2 linked regions of the Desulforamulus hydrothermalis Lam5 = DSM 18033 genome follow. The protein of the gene in region 2 interacts with the protein of the main gene of each other region in a pairwise test. Links are inferred from orthologs where the notes say so. Each region holds a gene or a part of one and is shown on either strand. Other genes may lie near its edges. The genes, in order: rho and hfq.

Region 1 (6,148 bases), on a different replicon or contig from region 2:
TAAAAACATTTCCCATTTACTTATTTTTTCCTCCGGTTCCTCCCCCGCCGCCTGTTCGGCCGAAAAGGCCAGGGCTTCCAGGCCCATCATCAGGGATTCAAACAGCATCACCACGCCCCGCACGAAGGGCAGTTTGAGAAAGGCAAAACGCCGGGTTAGGGAACCCACCGGTTTTTCATCAATAACAATGGTGGCGTCCGGCCGGCGCACGGCCACCGCCCGGTGATCCGGCCCCCGCATCATCACGCCTTCAATAACCGCCTGGCCCCCATATTGAAAAGACATATTACTCTCCTCCCTGCCGCCCTCCGGCGGGGGACGGCTCCGGAGAACCGCCTCCCGCCGGAAGGCCCTGATAAGGAAAAAGCAGAGCCGCCGCTCTGCTAACCAAGCTATTTCAAGCCGTATTTCTTACGGAATTTCTCGGCCCGGCCACCTACTTCAATTTGCCGCTGGGCTCCGGTGTAGAAGGGATGGCAGTTGGAGCAAATTTCCACTTTAATCTCCTTCTTGGTGGAACCGGTTTTGAAAGTGTTGCCGCACACGCACTTAACTTCTACTTCATTATAGTTAGGATGAATTTTTTCTTTCATTACACTCACCTTCTTTCTCCAGCAAATGCATACCCGATAATAGCTGCTTATAAACACACGACGATATTATAGCACAGAAAAAAACGGCAGACAAGAGCGGGTTAACTGCCTGGTATAAGAAAAAAATCATTTCCATAAAAAGGAATTTTGCGGCGGCCGGCGTATTATATAATCGGATGCCAAAAAGTGGAAATTGGCACCTTAATTCCTGCGGCAAAAGCATTTATGATGCGGGGAGGGGTCATACCCCCGCCGGGAGCAGGCAGCTCCGTTAGCTTTGGCAGGAAAGCCGACAATTCAATATGGTTGGTTCCTGGACTGAACCTGCATGTTGAGGGAGGCGATTAATATGTATGCAGTACCTTGCTCCCCTGAATCCAGCCAAGCCTTCATTAATTGGCCCTGCGGCCCGCCGCACAGGCGGCCCTGCCGGGAGCGGCAGGCGGCGCCGGGCCCCGGCAGCGGCCCGGCCGGTGGCTCGGGCCAAGCCGGAGATCCCGGCCATCCCAGGCCACCAACCAGGCAGCAGATGATGTTAGGAAAGGGGCGTGATAACCGGGGTGGTCATTTTTGCCACCCGTCTTGAAAATCACCTGTTTGGCAAGGTTTTCATGCCGGCATGACCGATTTATTTATATTTCCCCTTCTTGCTTAGATGCCTTATGTTCCCGCGCGGCACAGCCGGCGGCACTGCCGGGCCCAGGCAGCCAAGTACGGGCCCCGGGCCGTCCCGGCCATCACTTCAACACATGCAAAGACGTCCTCACCCCTGCACACATAAGGCAGCAGCCTTTGACCCCGGTTTTCGGCGCAGGCAGCGGGCTGCTTTTCCGGAGGGCAGCCCCCGGCGAGCAAATGAAACGGCAGTTAGCAAGCGGGCCGATCAGGGGCGGGCGTTACGGACAATTTCATAAGGCCATGTTTTACCCCTATCCTGCGGATAGGGGTTTTTTATACAAAAAGTTTGTCTGTAAGAAACATCAGGGGGTCCAGGGGTATCCCCTGACGCAGGATTTCCATATGCAGGTGGGGCCCGGTGGAACGGCCGGTGCTGCCCACTTCGGCAATGGGCTGGCGGCGTTCTACGGTTTGCCCCTCTTGCACCAGCAGTTTGGCACAGTGGGCATAGAGGGAGCGGATACCGCCGCCGTGATCCAAAATTACCGTCAGGCCGTAGGTGCCCCGGGGACCGGCCCAGACTACCCGGCCCCGTTCCGGAGCGGTGATGGTGGCGCCTGCCCCGGCACCGATGTCAATCCCTTCGTGGGGGCGGTCGCCCCGGATACCGAAGGAGGAGGTAATCTCGCCGGCCACCGGCCAGGCCCAGCCCCCCAGTTGTATTTTGCCGGCCTGCCCCGCCAGGGCTGTGGCCGGTTGGCCGGATACCGGTATGATCAGCCGGTCGCCCTGCCGGATTAAGTGGGGGTTGGCCAGGTGGTTGGCCTTAACCAGCTCGTCCAGGGAAATGCCGTACTGACCGGCAATGTGGGAGAGGGTTTCCCCGCCGGCCACCAGGTGGTAGCAAACCTCCCGGCCGGGAATGGTCAGGGTACGCCCTACCGCTAATATTTCGGCTTCGTTAATGTTGTTGGCAGTTGCCAGTTCAGCCACCGTAAGGCCGCACCGCCCGGCAATGCTCCACAGGGTATCGCCGGGCCGCACCCGGTATTCCATAGGCAGGCTGCCGGCCAGGGCGGCCGGCTGTTTAACTGCTGCCACCGGGCGGGCCGCCGGCAGGGTATATGCCCCGTCGGTTACCAGTTCCTCCAGGCCGGCGCCGGCCGGCCCGGGCCCCGGGGCGCCAACCGCCAGGACAATGGCCAGGGCGGCCGCCAGGAATTTTTTATTTATCTGAATGCTCATAAAAAATCACCTCGAAATAAGCAAACTGTTAATAGTTTGCCCGAGGTGACAGGAAAATATACATGGCTGTTCTACAGCCTGGCAGTTTCTGCCGCACTTTTTCTGCGGCCGGCTCGCTTCGGCAGGGCGCTTGCCGGTTCGCCCGGCTCGGCGGCTGCCGCCTGCAGCCGGTTTTTGGGCTTAAAATCGCCCAGTATTTCCTGGTTGCTTTTGCTGTTTTTTATGCGTTCCAGCAGGTTTTCCAGGGCTTCCAGGGGGCTCATGCCGGCAATGGCTTTGCGCAGGCTCCACACGTATTCCAGTTCCTCTTTGGTGAGCAGCAAGTCTTCCCGCCGGGTACCGGAACGCTGGATGTCGATGGCGGGAAACAGCCGCCGGTCCGCCAGCCGCCGGTCTAATATCAGCTCCATGTTGCCGGTGCCTTTGAATTCCTCAAAGATTACATCGTCCATGCGGCTGCCGGTTTCCACCAGGGCGGTGGCCAGGATGGTAAGGCTGCCCCCTTCTTCTACGTTGCGGGCCGCACCGAAAAACCGCTTGGGCTTGTGCAGGGCCGCCGGGTCAACGCCGCCGGACAGGGTGCGGCCGCTGGGCGGAATGATCAGGTTGTGAGCCCGGGCCAGGCGGGTGATGCTGTCCAGTAAAATCATGACGTGGCGGCCGCTTTCTACCAGCCGTTTGGCCCGCTCCAGCACCATCTCGGAAGCCTTGACATGGTTTTCCGGCGGCTCGTCAAAGGTAGAGCTGATAACCTCCGCCTTTACCGAACGTTCAATATCGGTTACTTCTTCGGGCCTTTCGTCAATTAGCAGGATGAACAGTTCAATTTCCGGGTGGTTAACGGTAACGCTGTTGGCAATTTCTTTGATCAGAATGGTTTTGCCGGCTTTGGGCGGGGCTACGATGAGACCCCGCTGCCCTTTGCCGATGGGGGCAATGAGGTCGATGACGCGGGTGGAAATCCTGTCGGGGCTGTTTTCCAGCCGGATGCGTGCTTGGGGATAAAGGGGTGTCAGGCCGGCAAAGTGCATGCGTTCGGCTGCCAGCTCCGGCCGGCCGCCGTTGACCTGTTCTACCCGCAAAAGTCCGTAATACCGCTCGTTGTCTTTGGGCTTGCGCACCTGGCCGTAAACCAGGTCGCCGGTGCGCAAATCAAACCGGCGGATTTGCGATACCGAAACATAAATGTCGTCGTTGCTGGGCACATAGGTGGACGGCCTTAAAAACCCGTAGCCGTCCGGCAATATTTCCAGCACCCCGCCGGCGAAGGAAACGCCGCTTTGCTTGGACTGCAGTTTGGATATTTCAAAAACCAGTTCTTTCTTGCGCAGCTTGTAATAGCCGGGAATTTCCAGCTCACGGGCAATGGCATACAATTCCCGCATGGTTTTGGCTTCTAAATCAGCCTGCAGGTTGACAGGCTTATCTTGCTCAGACAAGTACACTCCACCTTTAAAACGTATTGTGGTTTATCACCTATATTGCCAGGGCTGCGACCTTTTATTCGCAGCAGCGGCTTTCAGGGTTTTTTTTTATGGCCTTTTGCCGGGCTTCTAAAAACTTAACGGCGGCATAATAAACCAGCAGGCCGGCCCAGACAGCGTTGGTCACGCTGCCCACCAGGAAAGGCAAACCTAAGGCTTTAATTTGCAACAGGGCTTTGGTCAGCAGGGGAACGCCGTGGGCAATTTCTTCGCTGATGGGCGAGGGGGCCGAACCCACCAGCAGTTTGCCCACAAAAATATTCAGGGTAAAAAACAGGGGAACCACCGGTTTAAACAGACAAACCGTCAGGGTGGCGGCCACTGCATGCACCCGTACCAGTTTGGCCACCAAAAAGGAAAGGGGAATGCTGATAAAGGGAACCGGCAAAAAGTCAAAGGCAACGCCCAGGGCGATTCCCTGGGCCACCTGCCGGGGAGCCTCCGGGAGATTTAAGAGCCGGTGGTAGGAATCCAAACAGGTTTGCTTACATTTGTTGATTAATTTTCTGACAATACTGACCACCTCATAATCCTCCTAAAAGGCAGAAAAAGCCCGGCTCAGCTGTGCCACACTGCAAAGGCCCGGCTTTTCTTCTACTTGCCGTGCCGGCGGGCGCTGCCCGCCGGCACTGTTTACAGTATAGCTTAGGCAGGAGGATTGGTCAACTGTCAGCCGCCGGCCGCGCTTTAACCCTGCTTGGGCAGCTTGGCCCAATCGGCCAGAAAAGCATCAATGCCTTGCTCGGTCAACGGGTGTTTGATCATCTGCAGCAGCACTTTATAGGGCACTGTGGCGATATGGGCACCGGCTTTGGCCGACTGCAGCACATGCAGCGGGTGGCGGATGCTGGCAGAAATAATTTGGGTGGGCAGGCCGTAGTTATCAAATATCTCAACAATATCATAAATTAAGCCAATGCCGTCGTGGCCGATATCATCCAGGCGGCCCACAAAGGGGCTGACGTAGGTGGCGCCCGCCCGGGCCGCCAGCAGCGCCTGGTTGGCTGAAAAAACCAGCGTTACGTTGGTTTTGATGCCCCTGGCGGCGCAGGCCCGGGTGGCCTTTAAGCCTTCGGCGGTCATGGGTATTTTTACCACAATGTTGGGGTGGATGGCCGCCAGTTGTACCGCCTCCTGCAGCATACCGGCCGCTTCCAGGCTGATAACTTCCGCACTGACGGGGCCGTCTACCAGGGAGGTTATTTCTTTGACCACTTCAGCAAAATCCCGCCCCTCCCGGGCAATCAGGGAAGGGTTGGTGGTAACACCCGCAATAATGCCCAGTTCATTGGCCGCACGAATCTCGTTGACATTGGCGGTATCGATAAAAAGCAGCATGGTAGTCCCTCCTGATTAATGTGTGGGCCGGCCGCCCGGCCGGTTTTAGGCTTTGCCGGCGCTGCCAAAGACCCTGATTTTTTCTCTGATGACCTGGGTCGCTGCTTCCCGGGCCGGGCCTAATACTTTGCGGGGATCAATTTCTTTGGCGTTGCTGTCCAGCACCTGACGGCAGGCGGCGGTAAAGGCTTCCCGGATGTTGGTATCGATGTTTACTTTGCGCACGCCCAGGCGGATGGCTTCTTGCACCGCCTCGTCAGGCACGCCGGAGGAACCGTGCAGTACAATGGGTATTTTAACCAGGCCGGCAATTTTTTCCAGGCGGGGGAAGTCTAATTGAGGTATCCCTTTATACTGGCCGTGGGCTGTGCCGATGGCTACCGCCAGGGCATCCACGCCGGTTTTTTCCACAAAATACCGGGCTTCTTCCGGATCGGTGAAGAAAGCGTCCTTTTCGTCCACATGAATATCATCTTCGGTGCCGCCGATTTTGCCCAGCTCTGCTTCCACCGACACACCGGTGGCCCGGGCCACCTCCAGCACTTTGTTGGTAAGGGCAATGTTTTCTTCCAGGGGCAGTTTTGAACCGTCAATCATCACTGAAGTAAAGCCCACCCGGATGCACTTCATGCACTGCTCAAAGCTGGTGCCGTGGTCCAGGTGCAGGGCCACCGGCACGCTGGCCCGGCCTGCGGCCAGGCTGGCCAGGGCGTAAATATACTCGATGCCGGCATATTTTATGGCGCCCTGGCTGGCCTGCATGATCACCGGCGCCCTTTCCGCTTCCGCCGCCGCCACGATGGCCTGAACAATTTCCATGTTGTTGACGTTAAAGGCGCCAACGGCGTACTTTCCTTCTTCTGCACGTTG
Region 2 (6,073 bases):
TTTTGCTTACCATGTCTGTAATTACACTGCGCCAGGGGAAAATTCCTCTGGGTTTTTACCTCAAACTGTTATCTGTTCCCATGTTTTTTCTGATGGCCGGTACTGTTACCATTGCTGTCAATATTTTGCCGCCCCAGGCACCCGCCCTGTGGAGCTGGCAATGGGGCGGGCTTAAACTGGGGGTTACATCAAGCAGCTTGCTTGCCTGCGCCAAGCTCATATTGCGCTCGCTGGCGGCGGTAACTTGCTTATATTTTTTGGCCTTAACCACACCTTTAATTGAAATTATCGGCATATTGCGAAAGCTGAAAGTCCCTCCCTTGTTTATCGAATTAATGTCTTTGGTATACCGCTACTTATTTATATGGCTGGCAACGGCAACCGGTATCTATACTTCGCAAACTGCCAGGCAAGGTTACAGTTGCCTGAAAAACAGTTATCGCTCCCTGGGACTGCTGGCCTCCAGTCTGCTGGTACGATCCCAGCAACGGGCTCAGGAGCTGTACACGGCTTTAGAAGCAAGGTGTTATCAGGGCACCATTGAGGTACTGGAACAAACATATCCCCTCTCCAAAAAAAACCTGCTGTTGATTGCCATAGCTGAAATATTATTAATTCTGGCCTATTATTTAAGCGGAGGAAATTAAATGTCTGATCATATTTTTCAAATGCAAGACCTTTACTTTTACTATCCTGACGGCACTCCTGCCCTGCAGGGCGTATCCTGCAACATTGCCAGAAATAAAAAAATTGCTCTTTTGGGAGCCAACGGGGCTGGTAAATCTACTTTTTTACTACATTTAATCGGCATTTTACAACCTGCCCGGGGAAATATTCGGTTTAACGGGCTGCCGCTGCAATACGACCGGGATTCATTAATCAGATTGCGCAGTAAAGTGGGTTATGTCTTTCAAGACCCGGACAGCCAGCTGTTTTCGGCCAGCGTCTGGCAGGAAGTTTCCTTTGGACCCATGAATTTAGGTTTGCCCAAGCAAATAGTGGCCAACCGGGTGGCCGATGCTTTGCAGGCAACCGGCACCTTTCACTTAAAAGATAAACCAACTCATTTCTTGAGTTTCGGCCAAAAAAAACTGATCTCCATTGCGGATATCCTGGCCATGCAGCCGGAAATGATTATATTTGATGAACCCACGGCTTTCCTTGATCCCCGGTATACCCGGCGTATCCTGGACCTTTTAGACAATCTTAATCAGCAAGGAATTTCTATTATTATGGCCACCCACGATGTGGATAAAGCCTATCAATGGGCCGATACAGTTTTTGTCATGAAAGAAGGTCGGCTGGTTAAGATAGGCTCGCCGGCAGAAATATTCAGTGATGATGACTTATTACAGGCAACCTCCCTGGAAAAACCGTTAATTCTCAGTATTTTCCGGCAACTGCAGCAAGCCGGTTATATTTCACACCGCTTGGCGCCGCCGAAACAATTGGATGAATTAATTGCGCTGCTGCCGGGCCGGCCTGCCGCCCGATAAGCGGCTGTAAAACATTCAGTAACAGATCTTTCCCCTTGGATTAAAAACAGTTTTTCTTTCCCGGCATTACTAAAGGGTGGCTTTTGATACCCTGGTCATGCCAACCGGGCATCATTAACCACCCACCAAAATTCAACCATAGGATTATTTGGGGTTAACTTTACTTGACTTGCAGCACATTCCAGGCTGCTTTTATCACACCCAGCCTTACATATTCTTTGGATAAGCCACCCTGTAAATATACAGCATAGGGTTCCCGCAGCGGAGCATCAGCAGTCAGTTCCAGTGATGCTCCCTGGACAAAGGTACCGGCCGCCATAACAACATCATCCTGGTAGCCCGGCATGTAGTCCGGTTCCGGCAGGGCATGGGCGTCCACCGGAGAAGCTGCCTGTATGCCGCGGCAAAAGGCCAGCAGCCTCTGGGGGCTGGTCAAGGCAATGGATTGAATAATGTCAGATCTGGGTTCATCATAGGCCGGTGAAACTTGAAAACCCAATCTTTCAAATAGCCGGGCCGCAAACACCGCTCCCTTAAGGGCTTCTGCCACCGTGTGCGGTGCCATGAAAATACCCTGCATTAAAAGCCGCTGATGCCCCAGGGATGGCCCCACTTCCGCACCGATGCCCGGTGCTGTCCAGCGGTTGGCAGCCATTTCCACCAGTTCCCGGCGCCCCGCTATATATCCCCCGGTGGGTGCTATGCCGCCGCCGGGATTTTTAATCAGCGAACCGGCCACCAAGTCAGCCCCTACGGCGGTTGGCTCGGTGGTATCCACCAGTTCACCGTAGCAATTATCAACAAACACAATGGCCTGGGGAACACGGGATTTAATAAAATCGGCCAACCTGGTTAGCTCTGCCAGGGTTAATGAAGGGCGCCAGGCATAACCCCGGGAACGCTGCACTAAAACTACCTTGGTTCTGGGGGTCAGGGCTCTTTCGATGGCAGCCCAATCCAGTGTCCCCCGGTCAGTTAATTCCACTTGTTGATAAGTAACCCCCAGGTCCTTTAAAGAACCAGGGGCATTTCCCCTTTTGCCGATAATTTCTTCCAGAGTATCGTAGGGTGACCCCTGTACCGCCAGCAGTTCATCCCCCGGCCGCAGCAAGCCGTACAGGGCAATGGCAATGGCATGGGTGCCTGAAACAATCTGGCTCCTGACTAAGGCGGCCTCTGCCCCGAAGACATGGGCATAAATTTTCTCCAGGGCCTCCCTGCCGGCATCATTATACCCGTAGCCGGTGGAACCTCGCAAATGGTAATCAGAAACCCGGGCCAGGTGAAAACCTTCCAGCACCCGGGCATGATTCAGCAAGGCCCGGGCTTCAATTTCGCGGTATACCGGTTGTACTTCAAGTTCTACTTCTGCAGCAAGTTTGTCCAATTGTGCAAAATCCATGTTACACCCCTGATGCTATTTTTTTACTGGCTCTGATGGTATTATATTTCTTCCACCGCCTCTGTCAAGTCTTCCCTGTAAATGGTCATCAGGTCTTCCCGGGTAATATTTTTTCGCCCCACCAGGCGTACTGCCTGATGCCGCATGGCCCGCTCAATCAAGTTGCGTACCAGCCTGGCGTTGCCGCTATGCTCATGCTTTACCGTCTGGTATTGCAGAATTTTGTATAATTCCTCCCGGGCCGGCGGGGACAGCACATATTGGCGCTGCTTCAGCATCAGGTCGGCAATTTCCATCAGTTCTTCCAAGGAGTAATCCGGGAAGGTGATATGTATAGGAAAGCGAGAGCGCAGCCCCGGATTAGTTTCTAAGAAATAATTCATTTCTTCCTGGTAGCCGGCCAGTATAATGATTAAATTATCTTTGTTATTTTCCATACTGGCTACCATCGAATCTATAGCCTCCTTGCCAAAATCCTTTTCGCCGCCTCTGGCTAAAGAATAAGCCTCGTCGATAAAAAGGATTCCTCCCAGGGCTTTTTTAATCTGATCCCGGGTCTTGGCTGCCGTATGGCCGATGTATTCGCCAACCAGATCGGCCCGTTCAACTTCAATCAGATGACCTTTCGGCAATACCCCCATTTCCTTAAATAAACGCCCGATAATCCTGGCCACTGTAGTTTTGCCGGTACCCGGGTTACCTTTAAAAATCATGTGCAGCACCATAGGTTCATAAATAAGCTTTTCCTTTTGCCTGAGTTTTTGAATTTCAACAAAGGCTTGAATTTCTTTAACCAGTTTTTTCACACTGGACAAACCGATTAACTGATCTAATTCACCCAATATCTCCTGAGTAGCCTTACGGCTGGCTTCTTCGTTAAGGGGGGTTTTGTCCTGGGAATTCAACTGCTTGCCCGTAAAGGATGTTTTTCTGACTGGTCCCACCGGTTTTGTTGCTTCGGGCCGGGGCAGATTTTGCCACATTCTAATCTTAACCAGGTTGTTCACCTCCGGGCAATAACTTTATGGTTGTTAAACATTATACGCTCGGAGGGTGCTATTGTGACCATAAAATCAACAGCCTCTCCCTTTGGGAGAGACTGCAGAGTGTCGACATACATTATCGGTGATTTATGATCCCCTTTGGCTCCGGTCTACGCACCGACAGCACTATGATTCGCTACGGTCGCCCTTGGGGTCGCCTCAAACGGGCCATCCTGGCCCGGTTCGGCTGGCGCCCACATCCTGTGAGCGCCACCCCAATGGCTCCTTTCGCTCATCAAGTGCTGTTTCCGGTGCTTCGACAAGTCGCCCACAGGGGATCATTAAACCACCTCACTTTGTTTTACAGCCTTTGTCTACAGTCTGTAGCCTCTCCCTTTGGGAGAGGCTGTCAGTGTTAGGACACGGGCTTGTTTTCCGAAAAGGAGGTATTAACCGGACGCAGCGGGCTGATGGTGGAAATTGCATGTTTATATACCATCAACTGTTTGCCGTCGCTTTCCAAAATCACCGTAAAGTTATCAAAACCCTTCACCATACCTTTTAATTGAAAACCGTTGATAAGAAATATGGTAACCGGGATATTTTCCTTTCTGACCTGGTTTAGAAAGGCATCTTGCAAATTAATCTGGGGTTTTGTCATGAGGGTTCCCTCCATTATTGGAAAATATTTTCTTTCTATATCATAACAAGTGTTCTACGCGTTGACTAATTCTCCTGCTATTTGTTTAGCAATTTCCCGGGCCAACTTACTTTTATCGCTGTAATTTTCCAGGCAGAGCCAGTGAATTCGCTTATCCGCCCTGAACCAGGTTAGCTGCCGCTTGGCAAAGCGCCGGGTATTCCGCTTAATTAGTTCAACCGCATCCGCCAGCGTGCACTCTCCCTTTAAGTAGGCAATTATCTCCTTATAGCCCAACCCCTGCAGGGCGGTGCCCCAGGTATCATACCGCTCCATTAATTGCCTGACTTCCTCTACCAGTCCCTGCTGCAGCATCAGATCAACCCGCTGTTCAATCCTTTGATAAAGCAGCTGCCGGTCCATGGTTAAGCCAAACATTCGGCAGCGGTACTTGGGAAGATTGTTCTTTTGTACATACCGGTATTCTGAAATTGGTTTGCCGGTTTGATAATATACCTCCAGAGCCCGGATTACCCGCCTGATATCATTGGGATGCAATTTTTGAGCAGTCACCGGATCCACTGCCGCCAGTTGCCTGTGCATAGCCTGGTTGCCCAACCTGGCCGCTTGCTGTTTTAGCTGTTCCCTTAATTCAGAATTACCGTCAGCGGGGGTAAAATCATAGTGATCAATGACTGAACGGATATATAATCCGGTGCCCCCCACCAGCAAGGGCAAATTTCCCCGGTCTGTTATTTCTATAATTAACTTTTCGGCAGCCCGTTGAAACATAGCCACACTGAATTCCTGGTCTGGCTCCACAATGTCAATTAAGTGATGGGGTATGCCCTGTCTTTCGGCCAGGGTCGGCTTGGCCGTCCCGATATCCATACCCCGGTACACCAGCATGGAATCAGCAGAAATAACTTCTCCCCGCACCAGTTTGGCCAACTCAATAGCTACGTCGGTCTTCCCCGCCGCCGTTGGCCCCACAATGACAACTAAAGGCCGCAAGTCCTGCATTGTTACGGCACCACCTTTTCTATAATGCCGTAAGCCACCGGCGAATATTTTCCTCCCTGTACGGCAGGAAAGTTCAGTCTTTTAAATTCGTCACTGCCCCTGTTTTCTTTCATCACCACTCTCTTTCTGGCAACCCGAACAGCCTCGGCCACAGCTTCCCTGGATAGGGGGTTGTGGTTGGCAAACAGGCGCAACGGTGCCATGGAACTGGATTTTTCCCTGGCCACCCGAAACATGGGGTCAAAATACACCACATCAAAGGAGTTGGCAGGCAGGTTTTTCAAATATGTCAAGTGATCTGTCGGGATCACTGTTATCCGTCGCATGGCCTTTAAAATCTCCGGCTTTTCTCCGGTATAAGACTGTAAACCAAGGCGAACAACGGACGCCACCGGTGCGGCATCCTCCAAGCCTACAACAGTTCCTGCCGGGCCCACCACATAACTGGCTACCAGTGCATCCGCCGCCAAACCCAGGGTACAATCCAGTACCGCATCCCCTGCTTGCAGATTCATTGCACTGATCATTT

The links.
Region 1: the proteins of hfq (region 2) and rho interact in binary tests that used the Escherichia coli proteins (3 or more experiments, as listed by UniProt). The link is inferred for Desulforamulus hydrothermalis Lam5 = DSM 18033 from one-to-one orthologs.

Annotation. Positions count from the first base shown.
Region 1 is NZ_CAOS01000010.1:93,061-99,208, reverse strand. The notes cover bases 1,712-4,667. They hold rho (transcription termination factor Rho), read right to left. Parts: upstream 3,896-4,667; coding sequence 2,528-3,895; downstream 1,712-2,527. Other genes in these bases: fsa (fructose-6-phosphate aldolase), read right to left, coding at 4,628-4,667; DESHY_RS07925 (DUF2062 domain-containing protein), read right to left, coding at 3,957-4,463; DESHY_RS07935 (peptidoglycan DD-metalloendopeptidase family protein), read right to left, coding at 1,712-2,456. Outside these bases: DESHY_RS07955 (DUF1385 domain-containing protein), read right to left, coding at 1-285; rpmE (50S ribosomal protein L31), read right to left, coding at 393-593; DESHY_RS07945 (hypothetical protein), read left to right, coding at 943-1,179; more of DESHY_RS07935, read right to left, coding at 1,545-1,711; more of fsa, read right to left, coding at 4,668-5,278; DESHY_RS07910 (class II fructose-1,6-bisphosphate aldolase), read right to left, coding at 5,324-6,148. UniProt on the Escherichia coli protein: Facilitates transcription termination by a mechanism that involves Rho binding to the nascent RNA, activation of Rho's RNA-dependent ATPase activity, and release of the mRNA from the DNA template.
Region 2 is NZ_CAOS01000015.1:7,602-13,674, forward strand. Bases 2,920-5,800 are described here. They hold hfq (RNA chaperone Hfq), read right to left. Parts: upstream 4,543-5,800; coding sequence 4,297-4,542; downstream 2,920-4,296. Other genes in these bases: DESHY_RS12585 (AAA family ATPase), read right to left, coding at 2,940-3,881; DESHY_RS13800 (hypothetical protein), read left to right, coding at 4,031-4,300; miaA (tRNA (adenosine(37)-N6)-dimethylallyltransferase MiaA), read right to left, coding at 4,597-5,544; DESHY_RS12600 (class I SAM-dependent methyltransferase), read right to left, coding at 5,547-5,800. In the rest of the region: cobalt ECF transporter T component CbiQ, read left to right, coding at 1-647; DESHY_RS12575 (energy-coupling factor ABC transporter ATP-binding protein), read left to right, coding at 648-1,496; DESHY_RS12580 (methionine gamma-lyase family protein), read right to left, coding at 1,657-2,898; more of DESHY_RS12600, read right to left, coding at 5,801-6,073. UniProt on the Escherichia coli protein: RNA chaperone that binds small regulatory RNA (sRNAs) and mRNAs to facilitate mRNA translational regulation in response to envelope stress, environmental stress and changes in metabolite concentrations.